2 regions of the Rhizobium sp. BK377 genome follow, and region 2 is predicted to be linked to the other one. Evidence: predicted binding sites of a transcription regulator. Region 2 holds the regulator's gene; the other holds the start of a gene.
What was found. Region 2 encodes LexA, which represses DNA repair genes until DNA is damaged. Its sites were predicted from a motif close to TGTTCNNNNTGTGTTCNG; they were not measured.
Positions count from the first base shown of each region.

Region 1: the regulator LexA is predicted to act here: its motif matches at 2,275-2,292, upstream of FHT92_RS13065 (putative DNA modification/repair radical SAM protein).

Region 1 is NZ_JACIAC010000002.1:866,598-874,186, reverse strand. It holds gene FHT92_RS13080 (hypothetical protein) at 1-438, opposite strand, end outside; gene FHT92_RS13075 (glycosyltransferase family 4 protein) at 491-1,540, opposite strand; gene greA (transcription elongation factor GreA) at 1,572-2,048, opposite strand; gene FHT92_RS13065 (putative DNA modification/repair radical SAM protein) at 2,298-3,530, shown strand; gene FHT92_RS13060 (UdgX family uracil-DNA binding protein) at 3,530-4,975, shown strand; gene FHT92_RS13055 (DUF2235 domain-containing protein) at 4,998-6,188, opposite strand; gene carB (carbamoyl-phosphate synthase large subunit) at 6,309-7,589, opposite strand, start outside.
Region 2 is NZ_JACIAC010000001.1:98,985-106,573, forward strand. It holds gene FHT92_RS00460 (VOC family protein) at 1-855, opposite strand, end outside; gene lexA (transcriptional repressor LexA) at 1,051-1,776, shown strand; gene FHT92_RS00470 (ComEC/Rec2 family competence protein) at 1,757-4,186, opposite strand; gene gltA (citrate synthase) at 4,475-5,764, shown strand; gene lpxB (lipid-A-disaccharide synthase) at 5,795-6,964, opposite strand; gene FHT92_RS00485 (LpxI family protein) at 6,961-7,589, opposite strand, start outside.

The sequences.
Region 1 (7,589 bases), on a different contig from region 2:
GCCGACCGACGCCAGGAACTTATCGCGGGCTGGGTTGAGTTTGCGCAGCGGCTTTGTGCGGAAGAGATCGTCGTCACGGATGATGAGGAACTTGCCGGGGTGCTGGAAGAGCGGCTCCAGATCATCGACGATGACGAGGTCGAGATCGAGGAAGAGGGCGATGCCCTTGAGATCGGCAAGCTCGCGGCGGAAAAGCGCAAGCTTCTGCCAGCGGCGATCCCTGGAGCCGGCGGGCAGGCCGAGTTCGGGCAGGGGGAAGGTTTCGATACCCTCGTCGAGACCGGCGGTATTGTCGGTGAAGCAGACAAAGCGATGCGGCCGCTTCAGGTGTCGTTTGACGCCGCGGTAGAGATTGTTGACGTATTCGGCACCGTAAAGCGTCCCCCATTTCATGCAGAGCACGTTGACCAGGTTTTCGTTATCTTTTGCGGTCGACATCTAGGTGTCTCTACCTCCCTGATATGCCCGTTGCCATAGTCTGACGAACGGCTTACGCGCCGAGAAGTTGCTGGTAAATCCTATTGATCGCTGTCGCTTCCTTTTCCAGCGCGAAATTTTCCCGCACGTGAGCCAGCGCTGTTTCGCCCTGCGCGATGGCGAGGGCAGGATCGGCAAGATAGGTGGCGATGGCTGCCGTCAACGCATCGCCATCGCCTGGTGGCACGATGACGCCGTTTTCTCCGGGCACGATCATTTCTGCGTAAGCACCGGCGTCGGATGCCACGACCGGTGTCTTCGAAGCCATGGCCTCCAGCGGCGTCAGGCCGAAGCCCTCGTTGCGGGATGGGGCGACATAGAGCGTCAGGCGGCGATACCAGACCTTGATGTCAGGCACCTCTCCGATGAAGACGATGCGGTCGGTCAAGCCGGCTGCGGCGATATCGGCCTTCAGCTTGTCGGCGAATGCGACGTGTTCCGGGGTGACGCGGCCGGAAATGACCGCTGTCCAGTCCGGATGTTGCGGCAACAGCGCAATCATCGCCTGGACGAAAAGGTCCGTGCCCTTCTGATGGCGCACGCGGCCGAAGCAGCCGACGAGATGGCGGCCATGCAGGCCGGTCGCGGCGATCGTGTCGTCAGGTCCTTTCGGCGGATGGAAGAGCGTAAGATCGACACCATGTTGGATAACCGTATGCGGCACCTTGAGAAAGGAGCCGGAACGGCTGCTGGTGGCGATGACGGCGTCCATCTGGCGGATCAGCCAGCGAGTGTAGGAAGTGTGACGGCGCTGGGCGGCGGAGGTGAAGACGAGCTTCAGCGGAATGCGCAGCACGTGGCGCATCAGAATGCCAGCCGCCATTTCATTGTTGCGTCGTGCGTGCCAGACGCGATGGCGCCGTCCGGCCGGCGGACGCCAGAGGCCTGATAGTTGCGGCCATTTCAAACGGGGAAGTTCTGGCGGCAGGCCAGGGCCGAGGGCCGCGATCCGGATCCCCAGCCGGATCTGGCAGGGGATGAGCTGGACGATCGTCGACGTGACGCCGGAGAGCCGGCGTTTCAGGTTGGGCGCGATGATCTCGACGTCACTGATATCCGGCACTGGCTGCTCGTGCGAAGAAAGGCGCGGGCGATCAGCCCCAGGAAACCGAGAGGATTTCGTAAGCCTTCGAACCGCCGGGCGCGTTGACCTCGATGGAGTCGCCGACTTCCTTGCCGATTAGCGCGCGGGCGATCGGGGAGGAGATGGAGATGCGGCCCTGCTTTACGTCGGCTTCCTGATCGCCGACGATCTGGTAGGTCTTTTCCTCTTCGGTGTCCTCGTCGATCAGCTTCACCTTGGCGCCGAACTTGATCTTGTCGCCAGACATTTTGGAGAGGTCGATGATTTCGGCACGGGCCGTCAGGTCTTCGAGCTCGGTGATGCGGCCTTCATTGTGGCTTTGCGCTTCCTTGGCAGCGTGGTACTCGGCATTTTCCGAAAGGTCGCCATGGGCGCGCGCTTCGGCAATTGCCTCGATGATTCGTGGGCGCTCCTCCTGCTGGCGCCAGCGCAGTTCTTCCTGCAGCTTGACGAAACCACCCTGTGTCATCGGTACCTTATCAACCATGTTTTCGTCCTTCTCTCCCCGCATCTGCAGTTCGCGCAGACACAAAAGAAAACAGGTCCCGAAGGGGAACTTCGGAACCGTGTTACAATCCTAATTCGTTGCTTATAGCAGATCGAGACGCGCAATTTCCATAAAATTCGTACCGACCCTTTTTACCTTCAGCAGAAGTGCCTGCTTTTGAAGGGGAGTTGTGTGTCGCCCTTTTCTTCGTCTTGATTTCGCCGACATGAACATTTAGTGAACATGATAATGAAGAAGTCGCTCAGAGAACGATTGGCGATCCTCTCCGACGCCGCCAAATATGATGCATCCTGTGCCTCCAGCGGGACGGTCAAACGGGATTCGGCAGGCTCTGGCGGGCTCGGTTCGACCGAGGGCTCCGGCATTTGTCACGCCTATGCGCCGGATGGACGATGCATTTCTCTGCTGAAGATTCTACTCACCAACTTCTGCATTTACGACTGTGCCTATTGCATCAACAGATCGTCGAGCAATGTAGAGCGCGCTCGTTTCACGCCGGAAGAAGTCGTCTGGCTGACGCTCGAATTCTATCGGCGCAACTATATCGAGGGCCTGTTTCTTTCCTCGGGCATCATCCGTTCGTCCGACCACACGATGGAGGAAATGGTGCGCATCGTGCGGGAACTTCGCGTCACGCATGGTTTCCGTGGTTATATCCATCTGAAATCCATTCCGGAGGCATCATCACACCTGATCGACGAGGCGGGGCTCTATGCCGATCGGCTGTCGCTCAACATCGAACTGCCGACCGATAGCGGCATCAGCCGTTTTGCGCCGGAGAAGAAACCGGCCGGTATCCGCCGCTCGATGGGCCATCTCAGGCTGAAGATCGAGGCGGCGGAAGAGCCGACACTGCAGACCAAACGGCGCGAACGCTTCGTGCCGGCCGGCCAGAGCACGCAGATGATCGTCGGTGCGGATGGGGCCAATGACGCGACGATCCTGTCGACCAGCGGCCAGCTCTACAGCAGCTACGGTCTGAAGCGCGTCTATTATTCCGCCTTCAGCCCGATCCCCGACAGTTCGAAAAACCTGCCGCTCATCAAGCCGCCGCTGATGCGCGAGCACCGGCTCTATCAGGCCGACTGGCTCTATCGCTTCTACGGTTTCGGCATTGATGAAATCACTTCGACGCAGCAGGGTGGCATGCTGGATCTCAATCTCGATCCAAAGCTCGCCTGGGCGCTTGGCCATCGCGGCGATTTTCCCGTCGATGTGAACCGCGCCGATCGCGAAAAGCTCTTACGCGTGCCTGGGCTCGGCACCAAGACGGTGAAGGCGATTCTGGCCGAGCGGCGGCAGCGGCGCCTGCGGATCGAGGATTTGCCGCGTCTTGGTGTGTCGATCCGCAAGGTACAGGCCTTCATTACCGCAGAGGGCTGGACGCCGCATCGGCTCGTCGATCGGCCGGACCTGCGTGCTATGTTCGAACCGCAACCTGAACAATTGTCATTGCTGTGATGCGCCGGGTCGTGCTGGAGGGCAGAGGTAATTTCGAGGAGTGGCGCAAGGCCGCCCGCGCCTTTGCCGCGGCTGGAATTCTGCCTCACGAAATCGACTGGCATGAAAAGAGCAACGAGCCCGGCTTCGCCTTCCAGCGGGACGCGCTGCCGCCCGATCCGCCAGCCAACAGCAAGCCGATGACTGTACCGCCGGCTTTCATGACGCTGGCCGAGGCGGTGATCTGCCATAGCGACCCGAAGCGGTTTTCATTGCTCTATAGCCTGCTTTGGCGAATACAAGAGAACCGGCATCTGTTGGATCTGTCCTCGGATGAGGAAGTCTCGCGTGCCCGGTTGATGCAGAAGAGCGTGTATCGTGACGCCCACAAGATGACGGCTTTCGTGCGCTTCAAGGAAGTGGCTGCTCCAGCGGGCGGACGCCGGAAATTCATTGCCTGGTTCGAGCCGGATCATTACGTCGTCGCGCGCAAGGCGCCCTTCTTCCAGCGCCGCTTCACCGACATGGACTGGCTGATCGCGACGCCGAAGGGGTCGGCTGCCTGGAACGGCGAGCGGCTGACTATCAGCAACGCACCCTGCGAGAAGCCCGATATCAGCGATGCGGCCGACGATCTCTGGCGTACTTACTATGCCAACATCTTTAATCCGGCACGATTGAAGGTGAAGGCCATGCAGGCGGAGATGCCGAAGAAATACTGGAAAAACCTGCCGGAAGCCGATCTCATTCCCGGCCTGATTGCCGATGCCGAAGCGAAAGTGCTCGCTATGGCCGAGCGCGGGGCGACGATGCCGCTTCCCTATCACAACAGGATCCAGGAGGCCGCCGCCCGCATGCCGGTCCCGGAAATGGCTCCTGCCGGGACGCTGGAGGCGTTGCGAGAGGACGCAGCCGTCTGCAGTCAATGTCCGCTGCATGCGAGGGCGACGCAGACCGTCTTCGGCGAAGGCCCTGTTGATGCGAAGATCATGTTCGTCGGCGAGCAGCCGGGCGATCAGGAGGATCTTGCAGGTCGACCCTTCGTCGGCCCTGCCGGAAAGGTTTTCGACGACGCGATCGCACAAGCCGGCATCGACCGATCGAGGCTTTATGTCACCAATGCCGTCAAGCATTTCAAATACGAGCCGCGCGGCAAGCGGCGCATCCACCAGAGACCCAATCTCGGCGAGGTGCAGCAGTGCCGCTGGTGGCTGAAGCTGGAGCTCGATCTCATCAAACCGAAAGTGATCGTAGCGATGGGGGCGACGGCGCTCTATTCGCTGACCGGCGAGAAGCAGAAGCTGGAGGATCTGCGTGGACGTCCGATTGCGATGGAGGAGGGGCGGGTGCTCTTCGTGACGGTGCATCCGTCCTATCTGCTGCGAATTCCGGACGAGGAGCGGAAAGCGCGGGAGCTCGCCCGATTCCGGCAAGATATGAATCTGATCAAGGGCCTGGCTGCCTGAGCGCAGAATTCGATTCAATGCGTCAGTGAACGAAGACCGGATCTTTCGGCAGGTTCGGTGGATTATATCCGGTCACCATGCGCACCCTCACGGATTCATGCAGATTTGCGCCATCGGGGATGAAGCGCCTGTCTTCGCGCGGAAGATAAACGCCGCCTCTATCGCCACGCCTGCGCCAGGAATTTTCCGGCACGCGCCGCGGAATATATTCGAGCAGTTTCCAGCCTGCGCTCATCGAGTCATGCAGCGATGCGGCCGCGTTGAGCTCGACATAATACTTGTCGTTCTTGCCAAGGACGATGTTATTGATCGTGCGCGAAACATAGAGCAGGCCTGCCGGCCCCGTTTCGCGGATCATCCAGTCGAGCGGTATCTTGATCTGGGCGCTTTCAGCCTCCGGGTAACCGCCGCCGATATCGCCGTGGACACCGGCAAACCAGACCTCCTTAAAGTCCTGTTTTGCGGTTGCGGGCTTGAAGGGATTGCCGCGGTAGTCCTGATCCGGCGTCCACAATTCCGGCTGGAACATAGTTCTTCGCTCGTCTATCGCCATGGCATGGCGTACATATTCGACGCTCGGATTCTTGCGGGTGAAGGGATGGGTCTTGAACTGAATGCGTCCTTTGCCCTTTTCGATGACAGAGGCGACGGTGTCGAAGAGACCAAGCAGCTTGATCGGCGGTCGGTCGTTGCGCAGCATACGCTCGTAGAGCCGCATGCTCTTGAAGGCTGATGAGGGATCCCCGCCATCGGCGCGCTGCTCCTGTTCGGGAATGCCCTTATAGGTTCTGTAAGCGTAATCGAGCAGGTTCAGGTGATATCTGCTGCATAGCCCGAAGGCATGAATGAAACCTGCGAGAACGCGGGCCGTATAGGCGCCGCGGCTGAAGCCGAAAATATAGATGCGATCCCTGTCGGGATGGCCTCCGTGATCGTCGGGGGTGCCGGAATCATAATTTTCGACGAGGAAACGGTAGGCATCTTTGACATTTTCATCGAGACCCCAACCAGTCGCAAGGCCCCAGACCTCGATAGATTGGCGATAAAAGGACGACCAGGCATCTGCTGCTCCCAGCGTGCCGACGCCGGGGTCATAATAGACGATCTGGTCGTCGGAGCGCTTCAGTGTTCCGAACAGACGCAAAATATTGGTGCGGTCTGCAGTTATCTCGTTCGACGTGCCGTCGAACAGAATGACGATGTTCTTCGACATGCTGCTTCCCCGATACGACCGGAAGCAGGCTAACATCAAGTATCCACGTCTGCAATTTGAGGTCGCAGTTTTGGCGGGGCCGAGGAGGCGAAGGCGAAGAGGCGATGCCTCTTCGCAGGATCAGAAGTAGCTTTGCAGCGGGCGGACTTCGAGATTGCCGGCCTTGAGCGCCTTGATGGCCTGAGCGGCGGCTTCGGCGCCGGCCATCGTGGTGTAGTAGGGCACCTTCTGCATGAGGGTGGCGCGGCGCAGCGATTTGGAGTCCGAGATCGCCTTGTTGCCGTCGGTCGTGTTGATCACGAGCTGGACCTGGCGGTTGCGGATGGCGTCCTCGATATGCGGACGTCCCTCGAGAACCTTGTTGATCTTGGTCGCCTCAATGCCGTTTTCGGCGAGGAAGCGGGCCGTGCCGCCGGTTGCCAGCACCTTGAAGCCTTGCTCGACCAGGATTCGGATCGCCGGCAGAACGCGTGGCTTGTCGGCATCGCGCACGGATACGAAGACCGTGCCTTCACGCGGCAGTTCGACGCCGGCGCCGAGCTGCGACTTTGCGAAGGCCAGCGCGAAATCGCTGTCGAGGCCGATGACTTCGCCGGTGGAGCGCATTTCCGGGCCGAGCAGCGTATCGACGCCCGGGAAGCGGGCGAAGGGGAAGACGGCTTCCTTGACGGCGATATGCTTCAAAGCGCGCGGATCGGGCTTTTCGCCATAGGCTGTGAAGGTCGCATCAAGCTTCTCACCGGCCATGACGCGGGCGGCGATCTTGGCGATCGGCGCGCCGATGGTCTTGGCGACGAAGGGTACCGTGCGCGAAGCGCGCGGGTTGACTTCGAGTACGTAGACGGTGTCATCCTTGATGGCGAACTGCACGTTCATCAAGCCGCCGACGTTGAGCGCTTTCGCCATGGCTTTGGCCTGACGCTCCAGCTCATCGAGCATCTCGCGCGACAGCGTGCGTGGCGGCAGCGAGCAGGCGCTGTCGCCTGAATGGATACCGGCCTCTTCGATATGCTCCATGATGCCGGCGACATAGACGTCAGTACCGTCGGAGAGGCAATCGACGTCGACTTCGATGGCATTGGTCAGATAGCTGTCGAAAAGAAGAGGGTTCTTGCCGAGCAGCGTGTTGATCTGGCCGGTCTTGTCGTTCGGGTAGCGCGCCTTGATGTCCTCGGGCACCAGTTCCGGAACCGTGTCGAGCAGATAGTTCTGCAGCTGGCTCTCAGCATGGATGATCTGCATAGCGCGGCCGCCGAGCACGTAGGACGGGCGAACGACCAGCGGGAAGCCGATTTCGGCAGCGACCAGGCGGGCCTGCTCGACGGAATAGGCGATGCCGTTGTTCGGCTGGTTGAGGTCGAGCTTCATCAGAAGCTTCTGGAAGCGGTCGCGGTCTTCGGC
Region 2 (7,589 bases):
CTGTCCGGGCGTGGGCTTCACCAGAATACGGTTGCCCTTGCGTGTATAGGTCACCCCGTTAGCAGCCAAATGCGCTTCTGTCACGGCCAGATCGCCGACGGCAAAGAGGACGGCCCGGCCGCGCAGGCCGCGATCGGTATCCGGTATCACCAGATCGTAGTAGGCCTCCAGCCCCTCAGGGGTCATCAGGCTGATTTTCGCTTTTCCGGTAGGGACGTCCAGCCCGAAACTCGTTTCCTCCGCAGAGGCAGCTTTTGCGGCCGTGCGAACGAACTCGCTGAAGGCTGCCGGCTCCTGCGCGGTGAGAACAATCTCGGCAATGTTTGTCACGCCGTTGGCATGAGTCTCCAGCGCGCTGCGGTCGGCAGGAAGCGGGTTGACGCGCTCGACAGCGAAGAGAAAGAAATCCGGCGCCCGGAGATCGCCGGCAAAAGCGAGCCGAAAGCCGGCAACGCTTTCGGTACCATCAGGCATTTTCACAGGACGTTCGAACTGCAGCACAGAACCTGCACTTATGCCGTCCCTCGCGAACCGAGCATGTTCATGCCTCGCATCCGCTGTCGCGAAGGCGATGGCGGACAGTCCCTCGCCGCCGCAGCGGAAGCGGAAAGCCTGGTTGCGGGCAGTAAAAACATTCCCCTCACGCGCCGTCTCCTCGCTTTCCTCCACACTCGCCACACCCAACGGCTCGATATAGGTTTTATCGGCGAAGAAAACGCAGGCATTTTCCGTGCCAAAGGGATGTCGGGCATCGGGCGCGACGGTAAAGCCAAGCTTGCCCAGCCTTTCGCGCGCAAGATCAATATCGGTAACCGGCAAAACGAGATGATCGATCGGAAGCGTTTCTTGGCTCATCAGTTCCCTCCAGCAACTACAAGGAGATGTGCTTCAGCAAGCGCCATGAGACAAGGCCGGGAAGGCTTGGGGGCCAAGAAAAATAAAATTCTCGACAGAATGAACAGAAGTTTTACGAAAATTTAGCTACTTGCAGAACACATATGGAACATATAGTGTCCGTTCTGGATTTGTTTCAAGATGGGGTTAGACGCCATGCTTACGCGCAAACAACAGGAACTCCTTCTTTTCATTCACGAAAGGATGAAGGAGTCAGGCGTTCCGCCGTCTTTCGACGAAATGAAGGACGCTCTGGATCTGGCCTCAAAATCCGGTATCCATCGGCTGATCACGGCGCTCGAGGAACGCGGTTTCATTCGCCGGCTTCCGAACCGGGCTCGTGCGCTCGAAGTCATCAAATTGCCGGAAGCCTATAACCCAAGCCTGCAGCAGCGGCGCGGCTTTTCGCCGAGCGTCATCGAGGGCAGTCTTGGCAAACCCCAGCCGGTGGCACCTCCTGCCTCGGCAAAGCCCGCACCCGCGGCCGATAACAGCAATGCGGTCTCCGTTCCCGTCATGGGCCGCATCGCTGCCGGTGTTCCGATCTCGGCAATCCAGAACAATACGCATGACATCACCGTTCCCGCCGATATGCTGGGTTCAGGCGAGCATTATGCCCTCGAAGTTCGCGGCGACTCGATGATCGAAGCCGGGATTTTCGATGGCGACACGGTTATTATCCGCAATGGCAGCACCGCCAATCCGGGCGATATCGTCGTCGCGCTGGTCGATGACGAGGAAGCCACGCTCAAGCGCTTCCGCCGCAAGGGCGCATCGATTGCGCTCGAGGCAGCAAACCCTGCTTACGAGACCCGCATTTTTCCACCGGACCGTGTCAAGGTCCAGGGCAAGCTCGTCGGCCTCATTCGCCGCTATCACTGACCGGCGACAGGCTGGCGTCTGCGAATGTGTTGCTGCGCCAGTCATAGGCGCGGTGGCGCATCCAAGGGCGCCGCAATGTGTCGAATGCGATTGCGACCTCCGCTCCTTTATCGGTGAATCGAAGTTCAACAGAACCCGTCTTGCGCAGCGTTTCGCCGGTAAAGAGCAGCGCGCCGGAACGGCAACGGTCGAAGCGCAATCGAACAGCGGTCACGACAATATCAGCCGTATCACAGGCGGGCCCGAGATAGGCAGCATTGTCGATGACGGTCAGTTTCTTTCCATTGCCGAGCAAGGCGGTGCACCAGGCGCTCTTCAGGCAGGAGAAGCGTGAAGGGCGACCGGTGGCAACTGACTGTTTCATCGCCTCTCTCGCTTCATCCTGTTGTTCTGGCGAGAGCTGCAGCCTTTTGCCGTCTGGCGCAGTGGGTGGCGCCTTGGCAACTTGGAGCATAACCGGCTTCTGATGCTCTTCGATCGCAAGTGCCCTCTGCCATTGTTCGAAGATGAAGGCGGGCGGCTTTTCACGGTTCGAAGCCATCGCCTGTCCGTCGATTATAGCGACTAGGCCGCCATCTTCGGAAATGGCGATGTCGGGCATCGCTTGTGACGGAAGCAGCACTACAGCAAGCGTTGAGACCGCCACAATTGCGGTTCCCATGTGCTGCAGACGGGTTCTGAGCAGGGTCAGCAGCAGAAAGCCGAAGACGGCTGCCGGGAAGTACCAACCGGGCAAGCGGCCCACATCAATATTGCCACCCCAGCCCGATACCGTCGTTGCGATTTTTATCACCAGATCAAGCCCGAAGCCTGCAACCTGCCATACCGGACCATCAAGGCCAAAAGGCATCAGCAGCATCGCCAGCATCCCGGCCGGCATGACGATGAAGGAAATAACCGGCATAGCCGCGAGATTTGCCGGCAGGCCATAGGCAGTCAGGCGGTGGAAATGCTCGATCGAAAACAGTGCCGTCGAGAAACCACCGATCAACGACGTCAGGAAGACGCCCCCGAAGAATCCGCCGACGACGAAGAAGGGTTTCATGATCGGCAGCTTGGCAAAGGCATTCTCCCGCATCGGGCGCCCCTTCCAGAGATCGTAGCCGGCAACCAGGGCAAGCGTCGCGGCGAAAGACATCTGGAAGCTTGGTCCGAGCACTTCCGATGGCGAGACGGCGAGGATCACGAGAGCGGAAAGCGCCACGTTTCTGAGACTGATCGACGGACGGTCGAAGAAGACGGCTACCAGCATGATCGCCATCATGATGAAGGCGCGTTCGGCGGAGACGGCAAAACCCGAGATCAGATAGTAGGCCGTCACCGCAGCGAGCGCGCCGGCCGCCGCGATCTTCTTGGTCGGCCATGCCTGGGCAATGCCGGGAAACAGGCTGAGAATGACGCGGAGGCCGACAAAGAAGATGCCGGCGGAGAGCGCCATGTTGAGACCGGAGATCGCGATGATATGCGCAAGGCCGGATTGCCGCAGCGCTTCCGTCGTTTCATCCGAGATCGCCCGTCTCTCGTCGGTGACAAGTGAAGCGGCAAAGGCCCCGGTGTCGCCAGGCAGCGTAGAGCGAATCCGATCGCCGATGCCGGTTCTCAGGCTGTAGAGCCGTTCCAGAACGATCCCGGCGACCGAACCCGCTTGCTCCGGCTGTTCCGCAACCTTCTTCGGCGCGCCATAGAAGAAGCCGTTCGCACCAATGCCATCGAAATAGGCGCTGAAGGCGAAATCGTTGAGATGTGGGAGCGCCGGTCCGGCCGGAGGCGTGATGCGCGCCCTGCCCTCGATAACGTCGCCGAGTTCGAACGGCTGGGTGGCGCCGCGGACCAGCACGGAGATGCGTTCGGGCGGACGCTTGAGCTCGGGAGCATCCGTACCGGTGACGTCGAGAATATAACGCCAGCGCCCTTGGCCGTAGCCTTCTCGGCGTTCGACCCGGCCGGTTACCGTTGTCGTTACGGCTGAATCGAGGATCAGGGTCTTTGCCCGCCATGTTTCGATCTGCGCCGAGAGCATTCCGCCGACAAAGAGAAGCAGTGCGAGGAGCGTCGCCCGCAATTTGGTGCGGGCATGGCCGCAAAGCGCAACAGCGAGAACAAGCGCAAGCAGGCAGAGACCGAGGGAGACGGCCGGAAAATCCGAAGCTGCCAGAAACCAGGTCGCGGCACCCGCACCAAGGAAGACCGGCGAGATGAGGATGAGGCGACCGTGATCGGTCTCTTCGGCGGCCATCCGCATGGACGACCCGACGTATCGTTTCGCAACAGTCGCCAATCTCGATCGAAATGGGATCGCAACCTGCGTCCGAGCCGATTGCGTCACAATGGCGCGCGGAGCAATGCCTGCAAAATCCATTTTCTCACCAATGGATTGCGTCTGTCGTTCTCTTGTCTCTAACCCCGTCATATTCGCCTGGAGCTGCCCTTAATCCCAGCAGAATGCAACCTGAGATCAAAACGAGCAAACAATAATCGATTGAAATAAGAGGAAAATTCACAGGAACGAAAATCCAGTCAAATCATGGTGTTCTGATATGCATTTAGCTGATCGCTGCAGTGCCTAAAAGATAATGCCGCGATGCACAAAATGGCATCACGGTAACTTGGCATTAGCTTCCCGATCATATAGCTATCGCTGAGGACGCTTAACTCTTATGGCGCTTTTGCGGCGCCACCGCCACTCCGGAGGATCAGCATGACGGATCAAAGCGCTACAATCAAAATCGGTGAAAAATCAGTCGACCTGCCCGTGCGAAAAGGCACGGTTGGACCTGATGTCATCGATATCGGTGCACTCTACAAGAACACGGCTTCCTTCACCTACGATCCCGGGTTTACGTCGACCGCATCCTGTGAATCGAAGATCACCTATATCGACGGTGACGAGGGTGTGCTGCTGCATCGCGGCTATCCGATCGAGCAACTGGCCGAGCACGGCGACTTCCTCGAAGCCTGCTACCTGCTGCTTTACGGCGAACTGCCGACCGCAGCTCAGAAGAAGGACTTCGACTATCGCGTCACGCACCACACGATGGTGCACGAGCAGATGAGCCGCTTCTTCACCGGTTTCCGTCGCGACGCCCACCCGATGGCCGTCATGTGCGGCTGCGTTGGCGCGCTTTCGGCCTTCTATCACGACTCCACCGACATCACTGATCCGCATCAGCGCATGGTTGCCAGCCTGCGCATGATCGCCAAGATGCCGACGCTTGCCGCCATGGCCTATAAGTACCATATCGGCCAGCCCTTCGTTTACCCGAAGAACGACCTGGATTACGCATCCAACTTCCTGCGCATGTGCTTTGCCGTTCCCTGCGAGGAATATGTCGTCAATCCGGTGCTCGCACGCGCAATGGATCGCATTTTCATCCTGCATGCCGATCACGAGCAGAACGCCTCGACTTCGACGGTCCGTCTCGCCGGTTCGTCGGGTGCAAATCCGTTCGCCTGCATTGCCGCCGGCATCGCCTGCCTCTGGGGTCCCGCTCATGGCGGCGCCAATGAAGCAGCCCTCAACATGCTGACGGAAATCGGCACTGTCGATCGCATTCCGGAATATATCGCTCGCGCCAAGGACAAGAATGACCCGTTCCGCCTGATGGGCTTCGGTCATCGCGTCTACAAGAACTACGATCCGCGTGCCAAGATCATGCAGAAGACCACGCATGAAGTTCTGGGCGAACTCGGCATCAAGGACGATCCGCTTCTCGAAGTCGCCATGGAGCTGGAGCGCATCGCACTGACTGACTCCTACTTCATCGAGAAGAAGCTCTATCCGAACATCGACTTCTACTCCGGCATCACGCTGAAGGCCCTGGGCTTCCCCACGACCATGTTCACCGTGCTCTTCGCTCTGGCCCGCACCGTCGGCTGGATCGCGCAGTGGAACGAAATGATCGAAGATCCTGAACAGCGGATCGGCCGTCCGCGCCAGCTCTACATCGGCGAGCCAAAGCGCGATTACGTACCGGTCTCCAAACGCTAACCGCTGACTTCAAGACAAAAGAAAACCCGGTCAGAAACGGCCGGGTTTTTTGTTGGCGAGAACGTCGAGCAGGATCTGCGCCGCGTATTCCCCGGGCGGCTTCTCGGTCTGCATACGCTGCCAGATGAGATCATAGCCTTCCTTCATCGCCTTGAGCTGGTAGGTCTCGGCAGAGAGCCTTTCCATCCAGCGCGCGAGGCTTGCGCCGCGAACGATGTCATTCAGATATTCCGGTACGACCGCGTAGTCGGCAATCAGGTTGGGCAACGCGCCAGTCCAGGTCTTGATGCCCGAGGTCAACATGCGCATGATCCAATCGACCTTGTAGGCAGAGACGACGGGAACATTCGCAAGCGCCAGTTCCAGGATCACGGTTCCTGACGCCGCCATTGCAGCATCGGCTTCGGCGAAAGCTCTCCACTTCGCCTCAGCGCCGACGACTATCTCCGGTTTGACCGTCCACCCGGCCGTTATTTCGCGCACGAGCGCTTCCTTATGCGACACGGTCGGCAGGATGAAGCGCTTTGCGCTGTTGCGCGCGACGAGTTCACTCGTTGCGACCCCGAAATAGGGCAGGAGTTTTTTGATTTCGGACGATCGGGAACCGGGAAGAAGCAGAATGGGGCCGTTGCCCGGCTGTCTGCCGGCGCGAAGGCGCCGCGTTTCGAGCAGCGCAGGATCTGCGACCAGCCGATGACCGACGTAGGTTGTCTGCGGCCCGTTGAGGCGCTGCATCGCCTCCGGTTCGAACGGGAGCACAGCCAGCACATGATCGACATAGGCGAGCATGCGCTGAGCGCGATACTCCTTCCAGGCCCAGACACTCGGACAGACATAGTCGACAACAGGCAGGTCAGGCAAGGCCGTGCGCACGCGCTTGGCGACACGATGGGTGAAATCCGGGCTGTCGATGATGAGCAGGATATCGGGCTTTGCCGCGATGATCGCCGCCGTCGCCTGTCGGATAAGGGACCAGAGCTTCGGCAGTTTCCCCAGCACCTGCGTGATGCCCATGATGGAAAGTTCGGAAAAATCAAAGAGCGATTTCAGCCCCTCGGCCTGCAACCCCTCACCGCCGACGCCAACAAGTTCGATCGGTCCGGAATGGATTTTCCTAAGCTCGGCAATGAGATCAGCGCCCAAAAGATCGCCGGAGACTTCGCCGGCTATGACGGCAATCTTCAGCGGACCTTCACTCATTGAAGCCCCCATCCCGGCAAGCCCTTGTCAATACCACAGACAAAAAGACCATTCTCATCCGCGACCTTGATCAGCGTGTCGCGATCAAGCACAAGCGACCGGCCGGCTTCGATGGCGACGCCGGCAAGACCAGCGGCCTTAGCGTTGAGAATCGTGGAGACGCCGATCGCCGGCAAGTCGGCGCGGATATCCTGCTGCGGCTTGCAAAGCTTGACCAGCACGCCGCGGCGGCGCTGCGAAATACGGCCCGCGGCTCTCAGAACCGTGACACGTTCGAGCATACCATCCGTGCCTTCCACGCCTTCCACGGCGACGACACGTCCACCGATCGAGACGGCGCCCTGGCCGATATCCAGGCCACCCAGCACCCCGGCCGCCTCGGCTGCGCGCTCGATATCACGGTGGTCCTCTTTGTTGGGCGAAACAGCGCCGAGGGGACCCGCGGTCGTCAGCAGATCGGGCGCAATCTCATGGGCGCCGACGACGCGTAGCCCCCTACCCTCTATCAGCTTGATGACCATCTGCAGCACGGTATCGTCACCGCCGGACAGAAGAGTACGGATGGCGGCGGGAACCTTGGTCAGGATACGCAGCGTTGGCCGAACTTCGCGCCAGTCCGGCCGTC